DNA from 2 places in the Sporosarcina jeotgali genome. Region 2 is predicted to be linked to the other one. Evidence: a T-box and tRNA genes for the amino acid it is inferred to sense, from the RefSeq annotation. Region 2 holds a T-box; the other holds one or more tRNA genes.
The links. A T-box is a leader RNA that pairs with one kind of tRNA and senses whether it is charged. The one in region 2 lies ahead of trpS (tryptophan--tRNA ligase), so its partner is inferred to be a tRNA-Trp.
Positions count from the first base shown of each region.

Region 1: it has a tRNA-Trp gene. The T-box ahead of trpS (tryptophan--tRNA ligase) is inferred to sense a tRNA for this amino acid. The anticodon was not compared.

Region 1 covers NZ_CP116341.1:2,324,429-2,331,711, reverse strand. The annotation lists rRNA gene PGH26_RS11665 (23S ribosomal RNA) at 1-1,421, shown strand, start outside; rRNA gene rrf (5S ribosomal RNA) at 1,580-1,695, shown strand; tRNA gene PGH26_RS11655 (tRNA-Asn) at 1,735-1,809, shown strand; tRNA gene PGH26_RS11650 (tRNA-Ser) at 1,814-1,905, shown strand; tRNA gene PGH26_RS11645 (tRNA-Glu) at 1,932-2,006, shown strand; tRNA gene PGH26_RS11640 (tRNA-Val) at 2,052-2,127, shown strand; tRNA gene PGH26_RS11635 (tRNA-Met) at 2,159-2,233, shown strand; tRNA gene PGH26_RS11630 (tRNA-Asp) at 2,237-2,312, shown strand; tRNA gene PGH26_RS11625 (tRNA-Phe) at 2,332-2,404, shown strand; tRNA gene PGH26_RS11620 (tRNA-Thr) at 2,413-2,488, shown strand; tRNA gene PGH26_RS11615 (tRNA-Tyr) at 2,502-2,586, shown strand; tRNA gene PGH26_RS11610 (tRNA-Trp) at 2,595-2,668, shown strand; tRNA gene PGH26_RS11605 (tRNA-His) at 2,712-2,784, shown strand; tRNA gene PGH26_RS11600 (tRNA-Gln) at 2,798-2,869, shown strand; tRNA gene PGH26_RS11595 (tRNA-Gly) at 2,876-2,950, shown strand; tRNA gene PGH26_RS11590 (tRNA-Cys) at 2,961-3,034, shown strand; tRNA gene PGH26_RS11585 (tRNA-Leu) at 3,070-3,150, shown strand; gene PGH26_RS11580 (B3/B4 domain-containing protein) at 3,319-4,041, opposite strand; gene queG (tRNA epoxyqueuosine(34) reductase QueG) at 4,096-5,235, shown strand; gene trmL (tRNA (uridine(34)/cytosine(34)/5-carboxymethylaminomethyluridine(34)-2'-O)-methyltransferase TrmL) at 5,249-5,722, shown strand; gene PGH26_RS11565 (aldo/keto reductase) at 6,047-6,874, shown strand; gene PGH26_RS11560 (RluA family pseudouridine synthase) at 6,922-7,283, opposite strand, start outside.
Region 2 covers NZ_CP116341.1:837,851-845,133, reverse strand. The annotation lists gene PGH26_RS03845 (competence protein CoiA) at 1-582, opposite strand, end outside; gene mecA (adaptor protein MecA) at 744-1,406, opposite strand; gene spxA (transcriptional regulator SpxA) at 1,689-2,087, opposite strand; T-box leader at 2,528-2,748, shown strand; gene trpS (tryptophan--tRNA ligase) at 2,802-3,788, shown strand; gene PGH26_RS16195 (YuzI family membrane protein) at 3,745-3,963, opposite strand; gene fabF (beta-ketoacyl-ACP synthase II) at 4,091-5,329, opposite strand; gene PGH26_RS03820 (beta-ketoacyl-ACP synthase III) at 5,409-6,341, opposite strand; gene PGH26_RS03815 (DUF2929 family protein) at 6,529-6,714, shown strand.

The sequences.
Region 1 (7,283 bases), 1.5 Mb from region 2:
GCGCGTCTAAGCAGTGAGGTGTGAAACGAGGCAAATCCCGTTTCTCTAACATTGAGCTGTGATGGCAAGGGGTGTATACCCTGGAGTCCCTGATTTCACACTGCCAAGAAAAGCCTCTAACGAGGTGGGAGGTACCCGTACCGCAAACCAACACAGGTAGGCGAGGAGAGAATCCTAAGGTGATCGAGAGAACTCTCGTTAAGGAACTCGGCAAAATGACCCCGTAACTTCGGGAGAAGGGGTGCTCTGGTAGGGTGTATAGCCCGAGAGAGCCGCAGTGAATAGGCCCAGGCGACTGTTTAGCAAAAACACAGGTCTCTGCAAAACCGTAAGGTGACGTATAGGGGCTGACGCCTGCCCGGTGCTGGAAGGTTAAGAGGAGAGGTTAGCGCAAGCGAAGCTTCGAATTGAAGCCCCAGTAAACGGCGGCCGTAACTATAACGGTCCTAAGGTAGCGAAATTCCTTGTCGGGTAAGTTCCGACCCGCACGAAAGGCGTAACGATCTGGGCACTGTCTCAACGAGAGACTCGGTGAAATTATAATATGCGTGAAGATGCGCATTACCCGCGACAGGACGGAAAGACCCCGTGGAGCTTTACTGTAGCCTGATATTGAATTCCGGTGCAGCCTGTACAGGATAGGTAGGAGCCTGAGAGACCGGAGCGCTAGCTTCGGAGGAGGCAATGGTGGGATACTACCCTGGCTGTATTGGACTTCTAACCCTTGCCCGTGATCCGGGCAGGAGACAGTGTCAGGCGGACAGTTTGACTGGGGCGGTCGCCTCCTAAAGAGTAACGGAGGCGCCCAAAGGTTCCCTCAGAATGGTTGGACATCATTCGTAGAGTGCAAAGGCATAAGGGAGCTTGACTGCGAGACCTACAAGTCGAGCAGGGTCGAAAGACGGGCTTAGTGATCCGGTGGTTCCGCATGGAAGGGCCATCGCTCAACGGATAAAAGCTACCCCGGGGATAACAGGCTTATCTCCCCCAAGAGTCCACATCGACGGGGAGGTTTGGCACCTCGATGTCGGCTCATCGCATCCTGGGGCTGTAGTCGGTCCCAAGGGTTGGGCTGTTCGCCCATTAAAGCGGTACGCGAGCTGGGTTCAGAACGTCGTGAGACAGTTCGGTCCCTATCCGTCGCGGGCGCAGGAAATTTGAGAGGAGCTGTCCTTAGTACGAGAGGACCGGGATGGACACACCTCTGGTGTACCAGTTGTCTTGCCAAAGGCATCGCTGGGTAGCTATGTGTGGACGGGATAAATGCTGAAAGCATCTAAGCATGAAGCCCCCCTCGAGATGAGATTTCCCATTACGCAAGTAAGTAAGATCCCTCAAAGATGATGAGGTGGATAGGTCTGGTGTGGAAGCATGGCGACATGTGGAGCTGACAGATACTAATAGATCGAGGACTTTCCCAAATATAAGTTAAAGAATCATGTGATTGTTTTGAGTTTCAATGTTGGTTTTATCCAGTTTTGAGTGATTAATTTTTAAAAAACTTTTTAAAAAGAAATTAAAATTAACACTTGCACTTACAACTTGAATATGGTATAATAATTCTTGTGTTGTGAAATTGTCTGGTGATGATGGCGAAGAGGTCACACCCGTTCCCATACCGAACACGGAAGTTAAGTTCTTCAGCGCCGATGGTAGTAGGGGGCTTCCCCCTGTGAGAGTAGGACGTCGCCAGGCTTTCACTGCTAAGTGAAAATCCTTTAATAGTTTATCTATTCCGCAGTAGCTCAGTGGTAGAGCAATCGGCTGTTAACCGATCGGTCGTAGGTTCGAGTCCTACCTGCGGAGCCATAATGGAGAGCTGTCCGAGTGGCCGAAGGAGCACGATTGGAAATCGTGTAGACGGTTAACGCTGTCTCAAGGGTTCAAATCCCTTGCTCTCCGCCAGTTAACTTCTCTATTATAAACAGTATGGCCCCTTGGTCAAGCGGTTAAGACACCGCCCTTTCACGGCGGTAACACGGGTTCGAATCCCGTAGGGGTCACCATTTACATTCTTATGAATAAGATATGCCAGCAGCACATAGTATTGTGGAGGATTAGCTCAGCTGGGAGAGCATCTGCCTTACAAGCAGAGGGTCGGCGGTTCGAGCCCGTCATCCTCCACCATTATATCTTTATTAATCGGTTTTAATATTATCGCGGGGTGGAGCAGTGGTAGCTCGTCGGGCTCATAACCCGAAGGTCACAGGTTCAAATCCTGTCCCCGCAACCAAATGGTCCCGTGGTGTAGCGGTTAACATGCCTGCCTGTCACGCAGGAGATCGCCGGTTCGATCCCGGTCGGGACCGCCATTTTCTTTAAAAACAATATGGCTCAGTAGCTCAGTCGGTAGAGCAAAGGACTGAAAATCCTTGTGTCGGCGGTTCGATTCCGTCCTGAGCCATCTTATATGCCGGTGTAGCTCAATTGGTAGAGCAACTGACTTGTAATCAGTAGGTTGAGGGTTCAATTCCTTTCGCCGGCACCATGAAATTCCCTATGGTGGGGTAGCGAAGTGGCTAAACGCGGCGGACTGTAAATCCGCTCCCTCCGGGTTCGGCGGTTCGAATCCGTCCCCCACCACCATTCTTTACAGGGGCATAGTTTAACGGTAGAATAGAGGTCTCCAAAACCTTTGGTGTGGGTTCGATTCCTACTGCCCCTGCCATTTATCTTACTTGTCTCTTGACTTGAAACATCTTATTATTATGGCGGTTGTGGCGAAGTGGTTAACGCACCGGATTGTGATTCCGGCACTCGGGGGTTCAATTCCCCTCAGCCGCCCCTTTTTTATTTTTGGGGTATAGCCAAGCGGTAAGGCAACGGACTTTGACTCCGTCACTCGTTGGTTCGAATCCAGCTACCCCAGTTATTAGCGGAAGTAGTTCAGTGGTAGAATACGACCTTGCCAAGGTCGGGGTCGCGGGTTCGAATCCCGTCTTCCGCTCCACTTATTCTACGGCGGCATAGCCAAGCGGTAAGGCACGGGTCTGCAACACCCTTACCACCGGTTCGATTCCGGTTGCCGCCTCCAATATATGGTTTCCGTTTATTTTATTTTACTAGTTTGCCCGAGTGGTGGAATGGCAGACACGTCGCACTCAAAATGCGATGCCGCAAGGCGTGCCGGTTCAAGTCCGGCCTCGGGTATCTCAGAAAAGGACAACTTCGGTTGTTCTTTTTTTGTTGTTGTCTATTTTCAAGAATCCTCATTGATCTCAGGTCCTAAATGGGTTCATGCATGCCATGCGAAAAAACCCGCACTCTGTAGATCTGCGGGTTTCCAACCTAACACTATTATAATAGGTAGTAATGAAGTTAATACTTAGCATCTTGTCGAGGCGGTAAGTCTGTAACCTCTATAGAAGGGTTCTCAGCACATAAAATAGCGGCTGTTGCTTCACCCCCATTAATGCTCGTAAACATCGTCCCGCATGCTTTTGCAAGGCGTTGTGCTTCTTCTACATTCATCTCAGGACGCAGGAATAATACATGAAGTATTTCTGTTGTCTCTTCGGTGATTGCACTCCGGACAGAGTCTGCATAGGGGCTGCCGAAAGGACTGTATCCGTCCTTTAGGATTGGCATGTTATGTAATGAATTGAATCTGCCATTTAATCCATCGTATCCATCTTCTGCATGTCCTATCGTTACACGTATATCGCCAGTTAATGTTTCTAAGTTATACATACCGGAAGGAATTCCGTATTGAAGGCTAAACAAGGTATTCAAGTCAATTGCACTCGAATGACTTTCCATGTAAGCTTGTTTACTGATGCGTCGATATAATGCTTCAACTGAGGGGCGATAGCGGGCAGGATCAGCACCAAGTGCCTTCCAAACATTGCGCCATTCCCGGATTCCGTCGATCTCATCAAAAGAACGTTCTTCCAGTTCAAAGAAGAGTTGTTCTTGAAATAATTGCAGTCTTCCTTTTAGCATTTGGGGAGAGTCAGATACGGTTGTCCTGTTATAATGGATGATGGCTACTTTGAAATCAGGAACAGCATCAACTATTGAAGGTTCTAGATAGAATTTCATAAAATCATCCTGTTCATATTTTTCTCAAGTTTATCATAAGGGAGGTGGCAGATGGTGAATATCGCTCAATTGCAAAAAGACTTAGTGGCTTATGCTTTGGAAATTGGTGTTGATAAGATCGGCTTTACAACAGCAGCTCCTTTCTTGGAGTTGAAAAATCGATTGAAGCGGCAGCAGGACCTTGGCTATCAATCAGGATTTGAAGAAAGTGACGTTGAAAAAAGAACAGAACCTGCTTTACTATTAGATCGTGCAGAGAGTATCATTTCCATTGCGGTTGCCTATCCTTCCAAGATGACTGATGCACCGAAAGGGAAGAAAGGTGAGCGGCGCGGAATGTTTTGCCGGGCTTCATGGGGAACCGATTATCATACGGTCTTACGCGAAAAGTTAGCATTATTGGAAGAGTTCTTACATGAGCGTTCTTCGGAAGTGAAAACACGCTCAATGGTAGATACGGGAGAGCTGGCTGATCGGGCTGTTGCAGAACGTGCAGGAATCGGCTGGTCTGCGAAAAATTGTTCTATTATAACGCCAGAATTCGGTTCCTATGTCTATTTAGGCGAAATGATTACAAATTTGCCTTTTGAACCGGATGTTCCAATGGAGAATCAATGCGGGGAGTGCACACTATGCCTGGATGCGTGTCCGACAGGTGCCTTGATACAAGGGGGGCAATTGAATGCACAGCGCTGTATTGCTTTCTTGACGCAAACGAAGCAGCCAATCCCTGAAGAGTTCCGTAAAGAAGTGGGGAACCGCATCTATGGGTGTGATACGTGCCAAACTGTATGTCCGAAAAACAAACGGAAATATAATTTGGATCAAGAATCGTTCGTGCCTGAAGCTGAACTCGTAAAGCCTTTACTTCAACCGATATTAAAGTTGTCAAATCTTCAGTTTAAGGAAACCTTTGGTCATATGTCAGGCTCTTGGCGAGGGAAAAACCCTATTCAGCGCAATGCGATTTTAGCGTTAGCACATTTCAAAGAAGAGGCGGCAATCCCGGATTTGGTGGAGCTGCTCGAAACGGATCCACGGCCGATGATTCGTCATACATGCGCTTGGGCTATAGGGGAAATAGGATCCGAAACTGGACGGCTGACACTTGAACGGGTGGTAGAAACAGAGACGGAAGATACTGTAGTGGAGGAAATAAAAAAAGCAGTCATGAAGATGGCTGTTACTGAATAGAAGGAGTGGAATTATGCCGATACACGTAGCACTTTTTGAACCGCTTATTCCAGCGAACACTGGCAATATTGCACGAACTTGTGCAGGAACAGGAGCCAAACTGCATTTAATAGAACCACTTGGGTTTTCAACCGATGATAAAATGTTGAAACGGGCAGGTCTGGATTATTGGGAGCATGTTGATATTACGTATCACGGGGATATCAATCAATTGTTTGAGAAGTATCCTGAGGGGATATTCTATTTCATCACTAAGTTTGGGACAAAGACTTTCTCCGATTTCGACTTTTCAACTGTTGATCAAGATATCTTCTTTGTCTTTGGTAAAGAAACGACTGGATTGCCTTCTGAGGTGACAGAAGCGCATTTAGATACGTGTCTTCGAATTCCTATGAATGATCATATACGATCCTTGAATCTGTCTAATACAGCAGCGATACTTGTATACGAAGCGCTGCGCCAGCAAAGTTACCCTGGTTTGCACTAAAAAAGGATGCAGCTCAATTGAGCTGCATCCTTTTTAATGTGTTATTTTTTCACTTTGCCTGGCTTGTCAGCATAACCGCCTGTGAAGATTGCGGATAGGAATGCGAAGCAGACACCCATGATTAGAATTAGTCTCATCAGATACCCTCCTGTTGAATCAGTTGTTCTAACATCATTATACCGGAACCGCAACAAAAAGGAAATGACTCACTTTAAAATATATGACAAGTGCCTGACAAATTCTATTGCGTATTCGTGTTCAGTCCTCCTGACGAGTGATATGATTAGAATAAGAAATACGTAAAAACAAAGGAGTGGTACTACTATGGCAGCTACCTATTCAGAAACCAAACAGCTTGCGAACGGCGTACATATGCCTCGTTTTGGTCTAGGTGTTTATAAAATGACGGATTCCAAGCAAACGGTTGAAGCAATCTCTTATGCATTGGAGCATGGTTACCGTGCGGTTGATACAGCAGCGATTTATGAGAATGAGGCTGAAACTGGAGAAGCAATCCGGACTTCAGGAATTTCGCGTGATGAACTTTTTATCACATCCAAGGTTTGGAATACTGACCAAGGGTATGATCAGACATTACGGGCATTTGAATCTTCCTTGAATAAATTAGGATTGGACTATTTAGACCTCTATTTGACGCATTGGCCAGTTAGCGAAACATTCGCAGAAACGTACCGTGCTATTGAACGGTTGTATGAAGAAAAGATGATTCGAGTACCTGGTGTTTCCAATCACCATATCCATCATCTTGAAAAACTTTCTGTAACTGCGAATATTGCTCCAATGGTTAACCAAATAGAATTGCACCCTTTGCTGACACAAGTTCCTTTACGGGACTACTGCAGTGCGCATAACATTGCAGTCACGTCGTGGTCGCCACTTGCACGAGGGAAGCTTTTGGATAATGCTGTTCTAGGAGAAATCGGGAAAACACATCGCAAGACGGCGGCGCAAGTTATTATTCGCTGGCATCTGCAAAATGATTTAATCGTCATTCCAAAATCAGTTACACCAGAACGAATTTTGGAAAACAGTCGAATTGGTGACTTTGTGTTAACTGCAGAAGAGATGAAAATGATTGATGAATTAAACCGTAACGAAAGAACAGGTACGGATCCAGATACAATTGGCTAAAATAAAAAGCGTCATGGGGACCTTCCCATGACGCTTTTGTCTATTCGTTAAGCAGTGATGACAATTTTTTCACCCGTAAATGGATGGATGAAGGAAGTTTCAACGGCAGTTAGACGATACGTGCCGTCAGGAAGAGCTGATGCTTCATATAAGTTATCTCCCACTACCGGGTGGCCTAAATGCGCCATGTGAACACGGATTTGGTGTGTACGGCCTGTATCGAGGGTCGCTTCGATCATTGTCGTTTGTTCTTTACGTTCAATCACTTTGAAATGAGTGACGGCAGATTGACCTGACATTGAAATGCGCCGGCGCGTCGGGTGGTGTCGATCACGGCCAATCGGCATATTGACGCTGCCTTTCAAACGTTTCAATCGACCTTCCACTTCAGCGTGATACAGCCGGGTAA
Region 2 (7,283 bases):
CTTTGTATCTGGGGATAGAGTGAGCAGTGTATGTTCAGGGGATAAGCTCGTTGTAAAGAACAGTTGATAGAAAGCTGAAAAACTATAGATTCCCATGCCTTCAGGGCGCTCACGATATTTTTCAGGAGTTTGTAAAATCCATAAAGGCTCCATTCCTAAAGATCGATAGCCTTCAGTTCGGCTGTTTTTCACTTCTTCAGGTAACCGGCTGCATTGAAATTCAATCGGAATCGATTCTCCGTCATGCTGTACAAGTAAGTCAGGTCGTTGTGCCAGCTCAGGAAGGTAAGGTTCCAGCACAGAAGGTTTCTCTAAGCGCTGAAAAAATGAATACAGCAACTGCTTTCCTTGAAGGTGAGAGACCGACTCCCCTTCTGAAAAGCTGGCTGAACAAGCCGAGTCCACTTCATGTGCAAAATGCGGAATTCGGATAGATCCTACTTTCAATAACACGCGTTCTCCACATTGTGGACAATTAAATTGTTGATGGGTGCGCCACGTTCTCAGATGTTCTCGTTTGACGGTATCATCCAAAACAACGGGTGTGCCATCAGTTAAGTTGGCTGTTAGTATATCAATCACTCCTTCACTGAATAGTTTACGAATTTTCAGTCAAAATAGCAATTGAAAACATAGTTTTTGTATCTTTCAATTGAGCACATATGGTGTTTACCAATTTAAACGTTGGAAAGCAGGGGAATTTCGAACCAAAAAAGCCACCTCGGAAGGTGGCTCAACTTCATTTAAAAATAGGATTCAATCGTTTGGAATACGTTGGAGCCCATAACTTCCGTTCCATATTCTTTCAAACGATGGATGGTTAAGTTCGTAGGCGTTCCATATTCAAGGATAATGCTTTCAACATCTATTTTATCAGAGATTTCTTTATCTGATGAGCTATAATCTATATACAAATAATACTTCTCTTCGAATGCATACAATGCAGTCGTTTCGTCAAAGTTAGAAAGTTGAGAAGCCAAAGGGATTAAATCATCAAATTCTTTGAAAACGAACAACTCACGCGCTGTTGCCATTCTGCTTTCTGCAACAGGCTCATTTGTCGACTCCGAAGAGTCAATCGATGCTTCAAGTTCAGGCTGGAAGAGTTTCCGAGGATCGTCAATGCCATAAGGATATTCCGTCGATTCTCCATCTTCAGGGAGCTGCGCACGAGTAACTAGAACTTCAATCCCGCCACTCATTGCATGTACTTGAATCCATAAAGGTCCTTCAATCTCAAACTCAATGTCAGACTCCGAATCGATTTCCTCCATCATATCCCAAAACAATTCCTCACTCTTATCGCGGTTATACCACACTTCTTCACGAGTAAAGCCCCGCTCTTCGATATCCATATAGGACAAGTAAAATTTGACCGTATTCTCATTGATTCTCTCGATTTCCATGATTTTTCTCTCCTTTCCCCTGAAGTAGACGTGACGTCCAACTTCTTTTTTTCGTTCCCGCGATGCTTCTTCTACTATATGTTCAATTCACCAGTAACGAAAGGGTTTTGCCTCGAAGAATGCAGACAAAATTTTTTTAGCGAAGAAAAGCCGCTGCCTGCGCCAAGTTACTGAGTAGAATTCATCTAACGCATCGTGCACGGAACCTTGGAGAATGGAAAAAGCTGATAGGTTTACGGCATTCACCATGACATCCCCTATCAGCTTATTTATAAGTATTCGTTAGTTTACCATGCGACGTGCTTCTAGTAACTGATAGGCTCTAACCTTTCTTGGTAAGAAGCGGCGTATTTCATCTTCATTATACCCTACTTGAAGACGTTTTTCATCTAAGATGATTGGTCTTCTCAAAAGACCTGGGTGTTCTTGAATTAATTCATATAATCGTTGAAGCGGCAGGCTTTCAACGTCAACATTTAGTTTTTGGAAGATCTTTGAGCGAGTTGAAATGATTTCATCCGTTCCATCCTCGGTCATGCGCAGGATTTGTTTGATTTCATCAATATTTAGAGGTTCAGAGAAAATATTACGCTCCTCGTAAGGAATTTCATGTTCCTCTAACCATGCTTTCGCTTTTCGACATGATGTACAGCTTGGTGATGTAAATAATGTAACGCCCATTTGCTGACACTCCCTTTCAATCGGCTTCTTATAATGGTGACTACTTTTTTACATTAGAATTATTTTAAATTAATCTTCATATTGACTATTATACACACATTTGTTCTCAATGAATACACTTTTTAAAAAATATTTCCTAAGTGCTTCTTATTTGTAACAATTCCGCAATAATCGCCAGTTCTCAACTCTGTATTTATGTAATCTCTTCTGTTATTCCCATTTTAGAAAGAGATTAAACATCAAATTTTTTCATTTCGTATTATCAATTACAAATTCGAAGTGAAAATGTGTTCCTGTCTACTAGTACGTTTCAAACTCCAAAAGGTTCCAAATTGATATGAACTTTCGTTGATTATTTAGAGTATTCCCGTAGAATTCATTTTAAAACGGAATAGGACTTGCATTCCTTGAATATGCATATTATAATTACTCCAATTATAAGAACGGCTTAGACGGAATAAGTACTTTTAATTTAGCTTCTTAAGAGAGCCTGTGGGTGGTGTGAACAGGTGAAGCGGTTAGGAGGAATGGGCTCCCGAGCTCGGTTGAATGAGTAGAATACCACTACTTTTCCACTGCGTTCCCCCGCGTTAAGGGGTTTTGAGTGGCCTTCGGGCAATTCGGGTGGCACCGCGGTTCCTGCACATCGACCGTCCCTATTTATATAGGGATGTGTCGGTGTTTTTTGTGTTTACATTTAAGGAGGAAACGGCTATGACAACTATTTTTTCAGGTGTTCAACCGACAGGCATTATCACATTAGGAAACTACATTGGAGCGTTCCGGCAATTTATCGAGCTGCAGAATGAGGCGGAGTGCATTTTCTGTATCGTGGATCAGCACGCCATTACGGTTCAGCAAGATCCAGACGAGCTGAAACAAGCAATCCGTTCGCTCGCAGCCACGTATATTGCGAGTGGAATTGATCCGGAGAAGTCTGTACTTTTCATTCAATCAGAAGTACCTGCACACGCGCAGGCAGGATGGATTATGCAATGTACTTCATCCATCGGAGAACTTGAACGGATGACACAGTTTAAAGATAAATCTGATGGGCAAGATGGAGTTTCTGCTGGATTGCTAACGTATCCGCCGCTTATGGCAGCTGACATTCTTCTTTATAACACAAATGTTGTCCCTGTCGGAGAAGATCAGAAACAGCATTTGGAGTTAACACGAGACTTAGCAGAGAGATTCAACCGCCGTTATGCAGATGTACTGACGATTCCGGAAGTGCGCATACCAAAAGTCGGCGCGCGCATTAAGTCGCTGCAGGATCCATTGAAAAAGATGAGTAAATCGGATCCGAACCAGAAAGCAACGATTTTCTTAATGGATACGCCGAAACAAATTGAGAAGAAGATTAAAAGCGCTGTGACAGACTCGGAAGGAGTTGTCCGTTTCGATGTCGAGAATAAGCCTGGTGTCTCGAATTTATTGATTATCGAATCTGCACTAACTGGCGCTGCTGTTGAAGAGCTTGTTGCTAAGTATGATGGCCAAGGCTACGGCGCGTTTAAAGCAGGAGTTGCGGAGAGCGTCATCAATCACTTAGCACCGATTCAAGAGAAGTACCACGAACTGATGGGGTCGGATAAGCTGGATGAGATTCTGGATGAAGGCGCTTTGAAAGCGGACGCAATTGCATCAGCAACACTTACGAAAATGGAAGCCGCGATGGGACTCGGACGTAAACGGTAAGCAACAGCATGACGATGGCGCCAATAAATAGTGCAAAATCTGCTGATTGCAGGATGAAAAGCCCGACAGTCTGCATATCGAATCCCATAGAAGTGTAATTCAAATACGTAATCATCGTCGTACAAGTCGTTACAATGAGGCCGTAGCTTATCAGGAAAAAGAACAGTCGCGTCATGACATCGATCCTTTTTTAGTTTTGTCCTACTATATGAGAGCTATGCACAATTTAAGACTGACAATTGTATAATGCAAAGAGCGCTGCATCGGAGAGTATCCGAGAAGCGCTCTTTTTGTTGAGACCATTAGATTTTTTTGAAAATAAGAGAGGCGTTATGACCGCCGAACCCGAGAGAGTTGCTCATCGCATACGTGACGTCCGCTTTGCGTGGACCGTCAATAATGTAGTCGAGATCACACTCTGGATCCGGATTTTCAAAATTCGTTGTTGGCGGCAAGATTCCTTCTTGCAGCGCTTTCGCAGTGAAGATTGCTTCGAGTCCGCCTGCAGCACCAAGCAAGTGACCCGTCATCGACTTCGTTGAACTGATCGCAAGTTTGTATGCGTGGTCTCCGAATACAGTTTTTGCCGCCATCGTTTCAAACAAATCATTGTATGCGGTACTTGTACCGTGTGCATTAATGTAGCCAATTTCGTCAGGAGTGATTCCTGCCTTTTGAATCGCTTGCTGCATGGCACGGACTGCGCCTTCGCCTTCAGGTGCGGGTGCTGTAATGTGGTGTGCATCCCCTGTAGACCCATACCCCACTAATTCTGCATAGATTTTAGCTCCGCGTTTTACTGCGTGCTCATACTCTTCCAAGATGAGAATTCCTGCACCTTCACCAATGACAAAGCCATCGCGTTCTTTATCAAACGGACGTGATGCTGTGTTTGGATCCGGATTTAATGATAACGCTGTGTTTGCACAGAATCCTGCTACAGACATCGTCGTGATCGGAGCCTCGGCTCCCCCTGTGATCATGACATCTGCATCACCGCGGAGAATCACTTCAAATGCATCTCCGATTGAGTTTGTGCCTGACGCACACGCGGTTACCGTACATGAATTTATGCCTTTTGCACCGAAGTGAATTGAGACTTGACCGGAAGCCATATCCGGAATCATCATGGGTACGAAAAACGGACTGACGCGGCGATAGCCTTTTTCCTGGAATGTCAGGAACTGCTTTTCGTGTGTCTCCATTCCCCCGATTCCTGATCCGATCCAGACCCCTGTACGGAGCGCTGTCTCTGCATCCAGCTCTTCAAGACCTGCATCTTTCATCGCCATGATGGAAGCCGCCATTGCGTAATGTGTGAAACGGTCCATTTTACGAGCTTCTTTCTTTGGCAAGTACTCTTCGATGTCAAAGTCTTTCACTTCCGCAGCTACTTTCACTGGGAATAACTCTGTATCGAGACGTGTCAGCGGTCCGATCCCAGACTTGCGGTCAAGAACGGACTGCCATGACTCCTCCGCCGTATTTCCTACCGGGGAAACGGCCCCGATTCCGGTAATGACTACGCGTCGCTTTTCCATTAGTTGAACTCTCCTTCGTTTCATAGATAGCATAGTTGCTTCCATCTGTATGGTTTAGTGTGCTGTTTTTCCAGTTAACTTACTTGCCCCAGCGCATGCAAATGCCGCCCCAAGTGAGGCCGCCGCCAAAACCGACAAGTACGAGAATGTCGTCGTCTTTCACGCGACCCTCTTCGATATCGTCGTGTAATGAAATCGGAATCGATGCTGCGGAAGTATTCCCGTATTTATGAACCGATTTGGACATTTTTTCTGGAGGAAGTTCTAGACGCTCGCGTGATGCTTCCATAATTCGAATGTTTGCCTGGTGAGGGATTAGGAAGTCAACGTCCTCTTTTGACAGACCTGCTTTTTCAATAACGTTAACAGCCGATTGCCCCATTTGACGAACCGCAAACTTAAACACTTCACGGCCATTCATCTTCAAATAACGGTCTTGATAAAGATGCTCGCCGCCTGTTCCGTCAGCTCCGAGCTCGAACGCAAGAATACCGCGGTCTCCGCTAACTTTACCGACGATTCCTGCACCGGCGCCGTCTCCGAAGAGAACTGCTGTGTTGCGGTCTTTCCAGTCCGTGATTTTAGAAAGTTTTTCAACTCCTACGACAAGGACGTAATCGTGTGTGCCGGCTTCCACGAAATGCTTCGCTGTAACCACTCCGTACATGAACCCTGCACATGCTGCAGAAATATCCATTGCAGCGGCATTTTTAGCACCAAGACGTGCTTGGAGCATTGTTGATACAGACGGAAACGGTTGATCAGGCGTAACCGTTGCAACCAAAATCATTCCAATTTGTTCAGGCTCGATTCCTGCTTTTTCGATTGCTTCTTTTGCAGCTTCATAAGCCATATCTGATGTATCAGTACAATTATCTGCAATTCGGCGTTCTTCAATTCCTGTGCGCGTACGAATCCATTCGTCTGATGTATCCATTCTTTTTTCAAGATCTGCGTTTGTCAGCACGTGTTCAGGGACATACTTGCCAATACTTAGAAGTCCTACACCCATTGCTCATACCCCGTTCCTTGTTATCTATTGTTAGTACCTGGTATCAATCATAGTAGATATCGTGAATTTTTTCAACAATGGAGACACGAAACCGTCAAACTCTTTTATCCGCGTTGTAAATTAAGTTTCGAAACGTGCGGCGCTATGATATGATGAAAGGTGAAAAAGTATTCTAGAGGTGATTTCAATGAAGTTCATCATGACATTTGTTTGGTCATTCCTTTTAGTTTCCATGCTCAACTATGTAGCAGGCGCTATTGCGAACGTGCCAACGTTTGAATTTACAACTGGAATCATTGTCTCACTCGTTTTGTCTATTGTGATTTTCGCAATTACAGCGATTATCCCGGACGAGCCAGTTGCAGAACATTGATCCTTATAACAGCAAGAGGGAAATTTCCCTTTTGCTGTTTTTTTTGCGTTGAATGGATGTTTTGCGTTGAATGGATGGATGGTTAGTATGATTGCGTTCTTGCTGCAGTGGCATCATGTTTCTATAAACTAGTTGGGTGTTTCCAATTAACTCCTTAACGCCATTGAATTGTGTCCTGTTATCGAGAAATTCTGCTATGTGTCGGAGAAGTTTGCTTAAGTGATTGAGAAACGAGCTTGAGTGATGGAGAACTTCTTGCCAGTGTCGGACAACCAGCACCATGTGTAGGATAGGCGGTTTTCAAAGCGACATAGCCCCTTCCTAGACAAGCGCAGCGCCCCCAATTAATCCCTTAACGCAGTGGAATTGTGCCCCGTTATCGAGAAATTCCGCTATGTGTCGGAGAAGTTTGCTTTAGTGATTGAGAAACGAGCTTGAGTGATGGAGAACTGCTTGGCAGTGTCGGACAACCAGCACGATCTGTAGGATAGGCGGTTTTCATAGTGACATAGCCCCTTCCTAGACAAGCGAAGCGCACCCAATTAATCCCTTAACGCTGTTGAATTGTG